3 regions of the Paraburkholderia bengalensis genome follow, and region 3 is predicted to be linked to each of the others. Evidence: riboswitches for the same ligand, from Rfam matches in the RefSeq annotation. Region 3 holds a riboswitch; each other region holds the start of a gene.
What was found. A riboswitch is a leader RNA that binds a small molecule or an ion and turns the genes downstream of it on or off. The one in region 3 is predicted to bind cobalamin.

Region 1 (5,152 bases), on a different contig from region 3:
AGCAGCAGCGTGATGATGGCGCCCCACCCCGCCGCGATCACGGCGCCCGTCAACAGAAGACGCGGCGAGGCGTCCTGCGGCTCGCCGCGCCACAGCGCGCCGCGCGCGAGACCGAGCACCAGCACGATCGACACGAATGCGCCCGCGAACGCCGATGCATCGACGATCCACCACGCGCAGCCCGCGATCATCGCCAGCAGCGCGAAACTCGCTGCGCCGCCCGATACGCCGAGCACGTATGGCTCGGCCAGCGGGTTGCGCAGCAACACCTGCAGCAGCGCGCCTGCGAGCGCAAGCAGCGCGCCGCAGCCGAAGCCCGCCAGTGCGCGCGGCAGGCGCAGCGTGCGAACGATCTGCTCGGCGAGATCGGCGGAGGTGTCGTGGGACGGCAGCAACGCGTCCAACACGCGCAGCGGCGCGATGCTCACGCTGCCCAGCGCCAGCGACGCGACGAAGACGACGAGCGCGGCCGCACCGAGCGCCGCCCAGATCGCGAGCGCGCGCTTCGCGCTCATGCCTTGCGCGAGCGGCACCCGCGGACGTTGTGCGAAGCCGTTCATCGCGCGTTACAGCTGCTGCCAGCCGAGCGTGAGATAGGCGCCGCGCCGCGGCGTGTTGTACGTGTAGGCGAGTTCATAGTCCTTGTCGAACAGGTTCTGGATTTGCGCGGCCACGTACCATGCCTTCGTGATGTTGTAGCGCGCCGACAGACTCACGATGCCATATCCGCCGAGCGGCGCGCCGCTGTCGTCGCGCTCGCCGCTCAGGAGCCACTCGCCGCCCACGCGCCATTTGCCGACGGACCGGTTCGCGGTGAACGACGCAAAGCGGCGCGCGCGCCGGTTCAGCTCGGTGTGCGTGTCTTCGTCGACGGGATTCTGGAACGTCACCGCCGCGCGCACGTCCGTCTTGCCGACGTGACCCGCCCACGACCCTTCGATGCCCTGCACTTTCGCATGCCCCACGTTCTGTGCGACATAGATGCCGGGCGTGGTCTGCACGTAGTCGATCAGGTTCGTGTAGCGCGTCTGGAAAGCGGTGAGCTTCAGGAGACCCAATGCATCGGATGCGTATTGCAGCGCGGCTTCGACGGAGTGACTTTGCTCTGGCTGGATCAGCGGATTGCCGCTGCTCGGGTAGTACAGATCATTGAAGCTCGGCGCGCGAAACGCATCGGACCAGCTTGCAGTCACCTTCCAGTGTTCGTCGAAGTCGTAGCCATAGCCCAGATAGTAACTGTTGGCCCCGCCGAAATCCGAGTACTGGTCCCGCCGCACGTTCGCCTGGATCTGACTGCCGCCGAGGCGCCCCGTGTAGCCCGCAAACGCCGAATTCACGTGACGATCGGGCGCGCTGTACTGGTTCGAGTCGAGCGTCTGGTCCAGATGCTCGTAGCCGAGCTGCAGCTTGTGATCGCGTGCGATCGTGAAATCGTTCTGCCACGTGTATTGACGGTTGTCCGAATCGTAGCGATACAGATAGTCGCCATTGAGCGCCGTGTTGCTGCGATCGTTGCCCGCCGCGACGACCAAGCGCGTGGTCCACGCATCGGTGAGCTTGCCGTTCGCGAACACCGAGGCCGTCTGCACCTTGCTGTGCAGATTGTTGAGATTGGTGGGCAGACCGAACGGATCGTCGAAGCTGTCGGTGCCGTTCGACTGGAAATAGCGCACGCCGACGTCCCACGCGTCGGTCAGCTTGTGGCGCAGCGACGCGCTCACACTCTCGTTGAAGTAGCCGTTTGCATTGGGATTGACGCTCGCGAGCGCGGGGTCGATCGACGAGAAGCCGTCCGTCTTCGCGCGTGCGAGCGTGATGCTGAAGGTCGTGCGGCCGTCCTTGTCGAGCGCGCCGTCGACACCCGCCGCCTGGCGCTGCGTGTGATAGCTGCCGTACTCCACGTCGAAGTGAAAACGCGGCGGATGATTGCCGCCGTTCCTCGTGAACACTTGCACGACGCCGCCGATCGCGCCCGAGCCGTACAGCGCCGACACATTGCCGTTCACGACTTCGACATGATCGATCTGGTCGAGCGGAATCTGTTCGAGCTGTGCGTTGCCCTGGCTCACCGAGTCGACGCGCACGCCGTCGATCAGCACCAGCGACTGCGTCGCCGATGCGCCTCGCAGGAACAGACTCGAGGTCGCGCCCGGGCCGCCGTTGCGCACGATCTGCGCGCCCGGTGCTAACTGCAGCAGGCCGGGCAGATCGCGCGCGGTGGTGTCGGCAATGTCCTGTGCGTCGAAGAGCGTGGTCTGCGCAATGGCATCGGCGAGACGCTGCGCGCGACGGTCGGCCGTCACGACAATAGGCGACAGCACGGACGCGCTGGCCGGCGCGTCTACGTCAGACGGGAGCATGTCCGATCGCTGCGCGGATGTGGCGGATAGGCCCTGAGGGCCGGCTTCGTGAGCGGCTTCGTGAGCGGCCTCATGAGCGGCCTCATGAGCGGCCTCATGAGCGGTCGACTGGGCATGAGCGGCAAGCGGCATCGCGCTGGCAGCGTACGCAAGGACGCCCAGCGCGGCGAGCGGGGCGCGGGCGTAATCAATCAAATGCGCAGAGAAATACGCGGAGAAACGCGCGGCAAAACGCGCAGTCGGACGCGTGGCATGCATCGGGATGAGCATCGAGAAAGTCCTGTGGGCCTGTGCGCGGCCCGCTCCTCGTGGGCCGATGCCTGTCAAGGAGCGACGCGCTCCAGGCCTCCGGCCGGTATCCGGGCTGACGACTGGCCGACCCGCCTTCCCGCGCATGACGCACAGTGGCTTGCCGCACGACGTTCGACACCTTGGCTCGATGCGTGCATGAGTCGACCTGCAGAAACTGCGGTCGTTGTACCGTTGCGAGGACAGCGCAGGTTGGCTCGTCCGGGCGGACTTCGCTCCCTGCTTCCCGTTTAACTGCGCGCGGCGCGATACCGCGCGCGGGCACCTGAGTGGGCGCCAGTGTAGAAGTGGCGGATGCACGCGTCAAGAAACGCGGCACATCGCATGCATCCCGAACATCGGACTGTTGAAAAAGCCCCTTTTTTAGGGGCGAAAATGCGTGCCACGCGGGCACGCACCTGGATATTGCGGAATTAAGGCGCTAATGTTACGTCTCGAAACGAGACAAATGTCCGAGCGTGCGACATTCCGCGCTAGAATGCCATGTCTTTAGAGGACGCAGCACATGCTCACCGAACTCGAAACACTGTCACAGAACATTGGCCGGCTGATCGAGATCAGCCAGCGCTATAACGAAGCTCGCCTCGCGCTCGAAGAACAGCTCGCACAAGCGCGCGCCGAATGCGAGTCGACCCGCGCAGAACTCGAACAGGCCCGTGAAGAACGCAACGCATTGCAGGCGGAGCGCGATGCGCTGTCTGCGAAGATCGACGACGCCCAGGTGCGTCTGAACGCGATCCTCGAGAAATTGCCGCGCGCCCGCGCTCACGAGCCTGACAATCAACTCGATCTCCTCGCGCCCGAGCAGCACGCGCAGGCCAATCACGACGCGAACAACGACGCGACCCGCCACGGAGAAAATGCATGACCACGAAGCAGATCGAAGTGTCGATCCTCGGCCAGCCCTATCGCCTCGCGTGCTCGCCGGAAACGGAAGCCGCGCTGCTCGAAGCGGTGGCGCGCGTGGACGCCGAGATGACGAAGATCCGTGCCAGCAGCAACGTACGCGGTCAGGACCGCATCGCCGTGATGGCGGCGCTGTCGCTGGCATCGGAACTGCTTAGGCTGCAAGCCAGCGTGCGACACGGAGAATCATTTCCCGCCGAAGAAATCCGGCGTACAATGCACCAGATGAATGAGCAGCTGGGCACTGTGATTCAACAGTACAGCGTGCAGTAAAAAAATTCTGACGGGCTTGATTGCATTGCGGTCAGGTTCATGTGGTAGATGTAGAGCAAACGTTTTTCAGCTTCCCTGCCTGGTTCGCCAAGGTCATATATTCCTTGAACCAATGCTATATGCACGGTTGCGGAAATTTGTAGCACGGGCGTGCGCGTCACTCAGTCTGATGTACCCGAAGTGCTGCTAACTGCGACCAATTCTGAACCTCAGGTTCAGGATGCCGGCCTAGCGGCTAAGGCGGGGACCCATACGAACGGCATCGGACTTATCCGATGCCGTTTTTCTTTGCGTGCACGGTTGTCGCACAGCACTGCTCGACGAATCATTCCCACACTTCACGTTCAATCGACTCATGCGCTACTGGCTGATGAAGTCCGAACCGGACGAAGCGAGCATCGACGATCTCGCGAATGCGCCGCAGCGCACGCTACCGTGGACAGGCGTGCGCAATTATCAGGCGCGTAACTTCATGCGCGACATCATGAAGATCGGCGACGGCGTGCTGTTCTATCACTCGAGCTGCCCTGAGCCGGGCATCGCAGGCATCGCCGAGGTGTGCTCGACGCCCTATCCCGACCCAACGCAGTTCGATTCGAAGAGCCCGTACTACGACGCGAAGTCGTCGCAGGAAACGCCGCGCTGGACGCTCGTCGATGTCGTGTTCAAGAAGAAGATCGCGCTGATACCGCTCGCCGAATTGCGCGAACACCCCGAACTCGCCGACATGCGCGTGCTCGCCAAGGGCAACCGCCTGTCGATCACGCCCGTCACGCAAGCCGAGTGGACATTCATCACGAAGCAGTTGGCCAAGCCCGCCGCGTGAGCGCGCGGATGAAAGCGTGAACGCTTGCCGTCGCGTCGCCCACTGCCCAGAACGTGAAGCGCGAAAAGCAAAACTCAAGCGCGATGCGGAGCAATTCGAAGCAACAATTCGAAGCAACACTCAGGGAACCAGTCGACGCTTTCAGACGCCTAACTGCGCGTCGCAAGCGTCATGCCATGCGCGCCGAAGCGAGGTCTTCGGCGGCGGCGTTTCGCTGACGCATGCGCGCACAACCTCAAGCAAGGAGTCGAACAATGACGAAACCATCCGCGCTCGTGTGGGCGCTCGCCGGCGCATGCGCGGCGCCGCTCGCTCTCGCATTCACGGCATCCGCGGCCCAGGCCCAGACCGTCGTGCAGCAGTACCAGCCCGCGGGCGTCCTGTCGCTGAACGCGCAAGCTAGCAAAGAAGTGCCGCAGGATGTCGTCGACATCACGCTGTTCTATGAACAGGAAGCAAACGACCCGTCGTCGCTGAC
Region 2 (5,152 bases), on a different contig from region 3:
CTAAGCCGCAGCGATCGGCGCGTGCGCTTCGCGCCCCGCCCCTCCCTGCTCCACTCGAAACGCCGCCGTTCATTCGCTCAACCGCTGCGCATCGTCGGCATGTGAAGCCGCCGTCGCGACGTTCTCCTCGACGAGCGTCGCATTCTGCTGCATCACCTCATCCGTCTGCGTGACGGCGAGGCTCACTTCCTTGATGCCGTTGCTCGGATGCTGCGACGCCGCCGCCGATTTCGCCGACGATCTTCGCGACGCGCGAAATCGCCGCTCTGATGCCACGGATCGTTTCGCCTGCGCCCGTCGCGATCTCTTCGCGCGTTCGCATCCGCAATCAGCACGCCGATTTCCTTGCCCAACGCCCCCGAACGCCTGCATCCCCTCAGCCCGGCGCGTGCATGAAGTACAGCAGCAGCGACAGCGACACGAGCGAGCCGACCGTCGACAGCAAAATCGTCTGCGACGTGATGTGCGCCTCACGCCGGTAGAACTCGGCCAGCATGTACGGCCCCGTGCCCGTCGGCAAGGCGGCGAGCAGGACGGCCATGTCGACCATCGGCGCGGGCAGCGCAACTACGCGTGCGGCGATCCACCATGCCAGCGCGGGCTGCGCGATCAGCTTGATCGCCGTCAGCACCAACGACGTCAGCGGCTCGCTCGCCGCTTCCTTCGCCGGCCGCTTTTCGGCGAGGAAGAGCCCGAGGCTCACCAGCGCGCACGGGCTCGCCGCGCCGCTCAACAGCTTCAGGAACGTCTCGACGCTCTGCGGCAACGATACGTCAGCGCCCGCCGCCAGCACGCCGAGAATCGGCGAGGCGATCAGCGGATTCTTCAACAACCGCCACAGCACCTTCGCCCCGAGCTTGTGCGGCGCGCGCTCGGTCTGCAGGCCGATTTCGATCAGCACGATCGCCAGCGCGAACAGCACACACGCGACGAGGATCGTCGCGATCGTCGTCGGCGTGAGACTCGCCTTGCCGAACGCCAGCAACCCGAGCGGAAAACCGATGTAGCCCGTGTTCGGATACGACGCAGCGATGGCGTCGACGCTGGCATCGGCAAGATGCCGCCCGCGCGCGAGGCGCACGGCCAGCACTACGGCGAACACGCCCGCGCAGGCAATCGAAAACGTCGCGATGAAGGCGGGCTGATCGAGTTGCCGCCATGTCGAATGGGCCATCGTGTCGAACAGCAGCGCGGGCAGCGCGAGCCAGACGACGAAGCGGTTCAGTTCCGATGCGGCCGTCGGGCCGAGCAGGTCGCGGCGGCGGCAAAAGAAGCCGGCGAAGATCAGCGCGAAAACGGGCAGCAGAATTTCAAGCGTAGAGAGCATGGCGGCGCCGTGACGGGTTGCGGGAGCGGATGCATAAGCGAATCGGGAAGCGCCCAAGCGTAAGCGTTTCCGGCGATACAATCCAATGCTGAATCCGGCCTTCGACCATACCTTTTTTGCATCATGCTCGACGTCAAACCGCTCCGTTATTTCGTCACGCTGGCCGAAACGCGGCACTTCGGCCGCGCGGCCGCGCGCCTCAATCTGTCGCAGCCGCCGCTCAGCCGGCAACTGGCGGCGCTCGAAGCGTCGCTGGGTGTCACGCTGATCGAACGCAGCCCGCGCAGCGTCACGCTCACGGCCGCGGGCGAACGCTTCTACGCGGACGCCAAGGCGATCCTCGCATCGATCGAACAGGCGGCGCGGCAGGCGCGCGCGGCAGCCGTCGGCGACAGCGGGCAGTTGACCATCGGCTTCACGATGTGCGCCGCCTACAGCGTGCTGCCTGCCTACGCGCGCGCCTATGGCGACGCGTATCCGGACGTGACGCTGAACCTGCGCGAAGTGGTGTCGAACGATCTCGCGCCGCAGGTGCAAAGCGGCCAGATCGACGCGGCGATCATGTTTCCAGGCGCGCCCGACAAGGCGCTCGACACGCGCGCGATCTTCACGGAGCCGCTGTGCGTCGCGCTGTCGCGCAATCATCCGCTCGCCCGCGCGCGGCGGCTCGATGTCGCGCGGCTCGCGCGCGAGCCCTTTGTGATGGCATCGGAAGCCGTCGCGCCGAGCCTGCGCGCGACCATCGTCGATCACTGCGCGCGGGGCGGCTTCGCGCCCGACGTGCGCTTCGAGGTGCAGTTACAGCAAACGGTGTTGAGTCTCGTCGACGAAGGCGTGGGAATCGCGCTCGTGCCGAAGTCGATGAGCCGCGCGCAGCTGGCAGGCGTCGTGTTCAAGCCGCTCGCCGACGCGCCGTTGATTTCCCAGATGCTCGTGTGGTCGCCCGCGAACCGCAATCCGTGTCTGGCGCGGTTCCTGGCTTTGGCCAACTGAAGGAGGATGCGCGCCCGCGTCGGCAAGTGGGCGCGCACACAGGGATCGCAGAGGGATCAGAGAAACGCGCGGTCGCGCGCCGCCGCGTTCGACGCCCGCGCAATGCGTTCGCTGCGCTCGACCATCGCGCCGAACAGCAGACCGATCACGGCCCACATGATTGCCTGCATGCCGAGCGCCGTGATGCGGAACTTCCACAGCACGACGGCTGGGAACGCTTCGGGTACTTCGTTGACCGTCGGCAGCGCAAGCTGGATCGCAGCGATGATCGCGACGAACACCATGCCGCCGGCGATCGACGCATTCCACTGCCCGAGCCGCGGCAGCAGATGCTTGCGCACTTTCATCGAGAACACCATCACGACGAGCGACGTGACGATCATCAGGAAGAACAGGCCCGTGCGTGAGCCGATCGTCTCCGGATCGCCGACCGACGGCGGATTGGCCGGATACTTGAGAGTCGGGACCAGCACGACGGCAACAAACGCGCCGACTGCGAGCCACGCCGACAACGCGCGCGCGCCGATCCGCCCGACGCGCCCGTACAGATACGCGAACGTCAACGCGAACAGTCCGCCGAACGCCATGCCGTAGGCGACCACGCCCGTCAGCAGACCGAGGCCCGCCTGCGTGCCGCGGCTGACGATTTCTTCTTCATGCTCGCCGGCGTGCTCCGCCGCATGCGTTTTTTCTTCGAGCGAGATCGCCGTTTCGACGAGCGGCTCGCCCGCGACGCGCGCGAACGCGAACGTGAGCAGGCCCGCGACGATGCCTGCGAGCATGCCTCGCATCAACAACTTGCCAACCATGGTGATGACTCCCTTACGCGATCAGTGGCAAGGAAAGCCGAGCAGATGGCGGCCGTCGTGCACGAACTCGTGCACGTACATGCCGGGAAACAGCGACGTCGCGCCCTGTTCGGCGCCGACGAAATAGAGCGCGAGCAGCATCAGCAGGCCGCCGAAGATCACCCACGGCAGCAGTTCGCGCAGCGGAACGGGCGTGATGGCGGGTTGATCGGCCTCGCGGGCGTGGTCGAACACGGTGTCGTTCATGGCGAACATCTCCTGGGGTTGCGCGCCCCGATAGTCGATTGATGAGGGAAGTCGAAGCTTGGGTCTGGCTTCCGGCTCGTATGCTGCACATTCGTGATGCATTCACCGCCGATTACAGTGGCGCGACCGCGCCGGGCTTGCACCGGCTTCCGCGCTTCGAGTGGCGACTATTCTACGCGCTAAACTGCGATTCTTTCCTGCTGCCCTGCTTCTTCCTGGATGGTCTTTGCTCGATCTTGCTATGCCTTCCCGCTTCGCTCCTTCTTCCCGACCACGAGCCGCCGATGCGCATACGTCTGTTGATGATCAGCCACCCGGCGACTGCCGCGCAGCGCAAGGGCACATTTCCCGACGGCGACGATCCCCTCGATGCGCGCGCCGTCGAAGAAGCGGCAGCATGTCGTGCTGCAAACGCGGATTGGCTCGCCGCCGAGGCCGCGTTCGCGAGTCCCGCACGATGCGCAACGGAAGCGGCGCGGATATTCGGATTCGCCGCCGTCACGCGGGAGCCGGCCCTGGCTGATGCGGACTACGGACGCTGGCGCGGCCGCCGCCTCGTCGACATCGCGCGCGACGAACCCGACGCGCTCGCCGTCTGGACGCGTGATCCGTCGGCCGCGCCGCACGGCGGCGAATCGTTCGATGCGTTGACGCGGCGCGTCGGCGGCTGGCTCGACGCGCTTTCCGAGCACGGGCATCGCGGCACGCTGATCGCCGTCACGCATGCGCCCGTGATCCGCGCCGTGCTCGTGCACGTGCTGCACGCGCCGTCGACAGCGTTCACGCAAATTGACGTCCCGCCCCTCGCCATCGTCGAATTGCAGCGCGGCGAGCGAGGCTGGACGTGGCGGGCCACGGCCCCGCACGCGTCTCCGCATGCGCCCCCTCATGCGCCCCCTCGCACGCCCTTTCCGACGCCCGACGCCTGAAGCACGCGGCGCGCGCGAAGCGCGAACAGTCATCCGCCCGCGCGCTCACAACGCGGGACACGACAACACCTGCTGCGGATTGAGCGCCGTGCCCGGCAAGCCGTTCGCCGCGGGCGTGCCCTGCATCGGCGTGGCGATCAGGCGCACGGCGTCCGTGCCCGCGCTCGCGAGCACGTAACGCTCGGGGCGCCCCTGCGGCTGCCAGTACGCGCGATAGGCCCCGCCATCCGATAGCACATGCAACGTGCCCGGCACGGTCTTGCCGCCCGCGATGAAATCGACGGGCTCGCCGTCGCGCAACGCAAAGCCGCTTGCAGCCGGCACGCCAGATGCAGCCGACGCAGCCGGCCCGCCCGCACCCGACAGCACACCGCAGGATCCATCGCCCGTTGCGGCGATCGCCAGTTGCGCGACGGTCCATACCGTGAGGGGCGCCATCGTTCTGAATGTCATTGGATGCCTCGTGTCGGCTGAAAGCTCAGGCGTGGTGAGTCCGCCAAGCGCGATTTGCAAAGCGCGGGTTGCAAACGGCATACCACCGCCCGCGATCTGCGAGCGCCGCGAAGCCGCGCGAATTTTGACCGCCTGGCAACGCGCTTTTTGATGTGCGATAAGAGTTGGGTTCCTATCCAGCGTTCACCGAAAAGAGGCAACCGATGGCCACGCTCGAAGCGTTTCGCACCGTGCTCGACGATGCACGCACGCCCGAGATCATTCGCAATCACATCATTGATTCGCTGCAATATGCGCTGCGCAATCATGGGCAGATTTTCACGTCGAAGGAAGTGGAATGGCTCGCGAAATGGGACGACGCGCGCATTCCGCTCGCCGCTGCTCGCGAACTGCAA
Region 3 (5,152 bases):
ACTCGAGCATGCCTTCCACCTTCAGCTTCATGAATTCGTCGCGGCGCTTGCCGAGCGCGTCGGCCGTCAGCAGGCGTTCGCGTTCGACGGCGTCGTGCAGGCTCTGCCGTAGCGCGGGATCGGTGATGCGGCCGATGCGCCACGGCTGCATGTAGCCGACGCTCGGCGCGTGATGCGCGGCGTCGATCAGGCGCGCGAGCACGGCGGGATCGACGGGCGCGGGCACGAAGTGGCGCATGTCGCGCCGTTCGTAGATCGCGCGATAGACGGCGGCGCGTTCGGCGTCGTTAAAAGGCTCGGCCATGAAAGAGGGCGGCCGCGAAGGCCGGGTTGGACGGCCAGTAGCCGTGCATATAGGTGGCGGCGATCGAACCCCGGCGATAGACGGCTTCGCCGGGCGCGTCGGACTGGGCGCGCGTCGCGTGGCGCACGGGAGCGAGCGGCGTGCTCACGCGCGAATAGTGAAACGTGTGGCCCGTCAGCAGGCCGTGCGTCGCGTCGTCGATCTGCTGCATGCCTAGCGCCGTGAAGCGCGTCTGCATCGCGGCGTGGCCCGGCAACAGGCCGAGCATCGGCGTGCTCGCGCCTTGCGTGTCCGTGACGCTGTCGAGCAGATACAGCATGCCGCCGCATTCGGCGACGACGGTTTTGTCCGCGCTCGCATGTGCACGGATCGACGCGGCGCTGCGCGCGTTGGCCGCCAGCGTGGACGCGTGCAGTTCCGGATAGCCGCCGGGCAGATAAAGCGCGTCGGCGCCGCCGGGCACGGGCTCGTCTGCAAGGGGGGAGAAATACGTGACGCGCGCGCCGAGCGCTTCGAGCAGCTGCACGTTGGCGGGATAGATGAACGAGAACGCGCGTCGCGCGCGATCGCGACGTGCATGCCGTCGAGCAGACGCGGCAGCGGCGCTTCGTGTTCCGGCTCGTCGAACGCGATGGCGGGCGGCAACTGGGCGAGCGGGGTGGCGGCGAGCGCGTCGGCGGCGCGCTCGAGCCGCGCGTCGAGATCGTCGATTTCAGCCGCCTGCAGCAGGCCCAGATGGCGATCGGGCAATTCGATCGAATCCGTCGACGACAGATAGCCGAGCATCTTCAGATCGCGCGGCAGCGCTTCTTCGAGCATCTGCGCGTGACGCGCCGACCCGACCCGGTTCGCGAACACGCCATGAAACGGCACGTCCTCGCGAAAGCGCGCGAGGCCGAACGCAACAGCGCCGAAGGTCTGCGCCATCGCCTTCGCGGAAATCACGGCCGCGACAGGCACGCCGAATCTGGCGGCGAGATCGGCGCTGCTCGGCGTGCCGTCGAACAGGCCCATCACGCCTTCGATCAGGATCAGATCCGCTTCGCGCGCGGCCTGCGCGAGCAGCGCGCGGCATGCGGACTCGCCGACCATCCACAGGTCGAGCGACAGCACGGGCGCCCCGCTCGCGCGCGCTAGGATCATCGGGTCGAGAAAATCCGGGCCAGTCTTGAACACGCGCACGTCGCGCCCCATGCGCCGATGATGCCGCGCGAGCGCGGCCGTCACCGTCGTTTTGCCCTGGCCCGACGCCGGCGCGCTGATGAACAGGGCGGGACACGCGAGCATGTTCAGAACTCCACGCCGCGCTGCGCCTTCACGTGCTGCTCGCGGTAAGGATGCTTGACGAGGCGCATTTCGGTGACGAGATCGGCGGCGTCGACGAGCGCGTCGGGTGCATGGCGGCCCGTGATCACGACATGCAGCATCTCGGGCCGCGCATTGACGACAGACAGCACTTCATCGAGCGGAAGATATTCGTACTTCAGCACCGTATTCAACTCGTCGAGAATCACCATCTGGTACTCGCCGCTTTCGATCATGCGGCGCGCTTCGTTCCAGCCCTTGCGTGCCGTCGCGATGTCGGCTTCGCGGTCCTGCGTGTTCCAGGTGTAGCCGTCGCCCATCGTGACGAAGTCGCAGTTCGCCTGCGTGCCGAGAAAATCGCGTTCGGACGTGTGCAGCGCGCCCTTGATGAACTGCACGACGCCGAGCTTCAGGCCGTGGCCGAGCACGCGCACGGCCATGCCGAACGCCGCCGTCGACTTGCCCTTGCCCGTACCCGTGTAGACGATCAACAGGCCTTTTTCGACCGTCGCCTGCGCCTGCTTTTTCTCGTGGCCTTCGCGGCGGCGCTGCGTCATGCGTGCGTGCGATTCGGGATCGGTTTTCATCGATGTTCCTTGATTGCGGGTATGTCGTGGGATGGAGAGCGTGCGGCAGCGCACGCGATCGCGACCGTCACGCCGTCGCGCGCGCGCTTCGGCACGAGCAGGGTTCCGCCTCGCGACGCGAGCAGCGCGCAAGGCTCGCATACGCCGTCGATGCCGAGATGTTCGCGCGCGGCGGCCGACACGCTGGTTGCCGCATCGAGCGACGCGATGGCTTCGCGGGTGAAGGTGCGCAGCGGCAGCCCATGCTGCGCGCAGAATGCAACGAGACCGGCTTCATCGGCCTTGGATTCGAGCGACGCAACTGCGTGCAGCGCCGCGAAGTCGAGCGTCGCGCCGAGCGCGTCACGCACGGCGCGTTCGATCTGTTCGGCCGACACGCCGCGCCGGCAGCCGATGCCCGCGACGAGCTTCATGACACGCCGAGCGACGCGACGCCGCCGATCACGACGATGGCGGGCGAACCGAGCCCCGCATCGGCGACGTGTTGCGCGAGTTCGCGCAAGCTCGCGCGCACATGGCGCTGCTCGGGGCGCGTGGCGGATTCGATCGCGGCGCAGGGCGTGTCGGGCGGCATGCCGGCTGCCAGCAGCGCATCGGCGATGTCGTTCAGACGGCGCATGCCCATGTAGATCACGAGCGTCATCCGGGTCGCCGCGAGCGCGGCCCAGTCGGCCTCGTGCTCGCCCGCGCCGTGGCCGGTGACGAAGATCACGCCTTGCGCGTGATCGCGATGCGTGACGGGAATGCCGATGGCCGCGGGCGCGGCGATACCGGCAGTGATTCCGCCGACGATTTCGACCGCGATGCCCGCGGCCTGCAGCGCCTGCTGCTCTTCGCCGCCGCGGCCGAACACGAATGGGTCGCCGCCTTTCAGGCGCGCGACGCTGCGGCCCGCGCGCAGATGGTCGAGCATCTGCGCGACGATGTCCGGCTGCGGCGTCGACACCTGGCCGCCGCGTTTGCCGACATGGACGATTTGCGCGTCGTCGCGCGCGAACTGCAGGACTTCGGGGTTGACGAGATCGTCGACGAGTACGACATCGGCCTGCGCGAGCGTGCGCACGGCCTTGAGCGTGAGCAGCTCGACGTCGCCGGGGCCGGCGCCGATCAGCCAGGCGCGGCTCATTGCGAAAAAAGCGCCGCTGCACGAGCGCACGCTTGCGAGTGATAGGTCATTCGAGATTGCCGATGGTGCTTGCGACGCGCGAGGGCGGTGAGAGTCGCGCGCGGGCGCTGGCGGCCGTTTCCCGCGGCTCCAGCGAATGGCGAGGTGATCGTCGCCTCCATGCATCTGGCCGGTATCCGGGCTGGCGGCTCATCGCGTTCGCCTTCCCGCCTGCGTGCTGCAGGCAGTGGCTTTGAACGCACTGCGCGGAACGCGTTGGCATTCCGCTTGCCGCGTGACCGTTGCGGGGACAGCACAGGCTGGGCGTCATATGAATCGCGCGCAATGGCGATGACGACGCTTCCCTGTTTCCCGTTTAACTCTGCAGGCCCTGAGTTGCTGGCCTGCTCGGCACCAGACGCGCGCATACGATAGCACACGCCAACTTGCGCGTCGCCTCGGGATGATGCCCGGAAAGCCCGTCCGGCCTTTCTTGACGCTCCTCGCGACGAAGCCTAAACTCGCACGCACTCTGGTGCTCGCGCGCGCGTTCGGCGTGCGCAGTTAAACGGGAAATAGCCGGTTTTGCGTGACATCGCAGAACCAAACTATGCTGCTCCCCGCAACGGTAGGTGAAGGCATCGCGAAGACGATGCAGAGCCGGCCTCGCTGCATGTGCGTCCAATAGCGGCCCATGCAGAGCAATCCACTGCGCGAAAATGCTCGCGCGGGAAGGAGAGGCGGCGCTTTCATCAGCCCGGATACCGGCCCGAGACGACGACGCTGCGCTGCGGGGATGCGGCGCTGCGTTCACGATTCCTCATGCGCTGCATGGCGTTTGCGTTGGTGCTTTCTTCGAGCATGCAAATGCCCGTGCGGCGCCGTTTTCGTCCCCGTGCCTTACTTCTTCAAGTTCGCCCGAACGCAGCGCGGGCAACGGAGCCATCATGCAGACACAGATGCGCAAGATTCCCGTGACCATCGTGACGGGCTTTCTCGGCAGCGGCAAAACGACGTTGATGCGTCACATTCTTCAGCATGCGGGCGGCCTGCGCATCGCCGTGATCGTCAACGAGTTCGGCGAGCTCGGCATCGACGGCGAAATACTCAGGGGCTGCGGCATCGGTTGCGATGAGAACGGCAACGAGACGGAAGGCCAGCTTTATGAACTCGCGAACGGCTGTTTGTGCTGCACCGTGCAGGAAGAATTTTTCCCGGTGATGGAACAGCTTGTCGAACGGCGCGAGCAGATCGATCACGTGCTGATCGAAACGTCGGGCCTTGCATTGCCGAAGCCGCTCGTGCAGGCGTTCAACTGGCCGTCGATCAAGAACAGCTTTACCGTCGATGCCGTCGTGACGGTGGTCGACGGTCCGGCCGTGGCGAGCGGCCAGTTCGCGCAAGACCCCGTTGCCGTCGACCAGTTGCGCAAGGCGGACCCGAATCTCGATCATGAATCGCCGTTGCACGAGCTGTTCGAAGACCAGCTTTGCGCCGCCGATCTCGTGATTCTGAACAAGACCGATCTGCTCGACGAAGCGCAGCAGGCGAGTGTCGAGACGGTCATCCGCGAGGAGATTCCGCCGCAGGTGAAGGTGGTGCGCGCGCATAGGGGGCAACTCGATCTGCACGCGCTGCTCGGGCTCGAATCGGCATTGGAGGAGACGATTCATCTGCGTCACGATCACCACGGTTCCGCCGATGATCCCGATCACGCCGACCATCATCACGACGAGTTCGACTCCGTCGTCGTCAGTGCGCAGGCCGTGTCGCGCGAGACGATGATCGCCGCGCTGCAAAGCGTGGTCGAAGCGCACACGATCTATCGCGTGAAGGGCTTTGCCGCGCTGC

Region 1: it holds a riboswitch for cobalamin, as region 3 does, so the genes downstream of both, H3V53_RS07060 (TonB-dependent receptor domain-containing protein) here and cobA (uroporphyrinogen-III C-methyltransferase) in region 3, are expected to answer to the same signal.
Region 2: it holds a riboswitch for cobalamin, as region 3 does, so the genes downstream of both, H3V53_RS09880 (CbtB domain-containing protein) here and cobA (uroporphyrinogen-III C-methyltransferase) in region 3, are expected to answer to the same signal.

What each region holds. Positions count from the first base shown of each region.
Region 1 covers NZ_JACFYJ010000007.1:119,733-124,884, reverse strand. The annotation lists gene H3V53_RS07065 (FecCD family ABC transporter permease) at 1-560, opposite strand, end outside; gene H3V53_RS07060 (TonB-dependent receptor domain-containing protein) at 567-2,360, opposite strand; cobalamin riboswitch at 2,694-2,953, opposite strand; gene H3V53_RS07055 (hypothetical protein) at 3,175-3,537, shown strand; gene H3V53_RS07050 (cell division protein ZapA) at 3,534-3,848, shown strand; RNA gene ssrS (6S RNA) at 3,918-4,099, shown strand; gene H3V53_RS07040 (EVE domain-containing protein) at 4,204-4,674, shown strand; gene H3V53_RS07035 (SIMPL domain-containing protein) at 4,929-5,152, shown strand, end outside.
Region 2 covers NZ_JACFYJ010000011.1:95,271-100,422, reverse strand. The annotation lists gene H3V53_RS09905 (NAD(P)/FAD-dependent oxidoreductase) at 1-4, shown strand, start outside; gene H3V53_RS09900 (hypothetical protein) at 70-276, opposite strand; gene H3V53_RS09895 (AEC family transporter) at 377-1,327, opposite strand; gene H3V53_RS09890 (LysR family transcriptional regulator) at 1,451-2,320, shown strand; gene H3V53_RS09885 (CbtA family protein) at 2,377-3,129, opposite strand; gene H3V53_RS09880 (CbtB domain-containing protein) at 3,151-3,375, opposite strand; cobalamin riboswitch at 3,420-3,573, opposite strand; gene H3V53_RS09875 (histidine phosphatase family protein) at 3,660-4,304, shown strand; gene H3V53_RS09870 (hypothetical protein) at 4,350-4,757, opposite strand; gene H3V53_RS09865 (hypothetical protein) at 4,961-5,152, shown strand, end outside.
Region 3 covers NZ_JACFYJ010000043.1:24,595-29,746, forward strand. The annotation lists gene bluB (5,6-dimethylbenzimidazole synthase) at 1-304, opposite strand, end outside; partial or broken gene H3V53_RS23655 (cobyrinate a,c-diamide synthase) at 288-1,591, opposite strand; gene cobO (cob(I)yrinic acid a,c-diamide adenosyltransferase) at 1,594-2,196, opposite strand; gene H3V53_RS23665 (cobalamin biosynthesis protein) at 2,193-2,609, opposite strand; gene cobA (uroporphyrinogen-III C-methyltransferase) at 2,606-3,322, opposite strand; cobalamin riboswitch at 3,473-3,735, opposite strand; cobalamin riboswitch at 3,818-4,088, shown strand; gene cobW (cobalamin biosynthesis protein CobW) at 4,249-5,152, shown strand, end outside.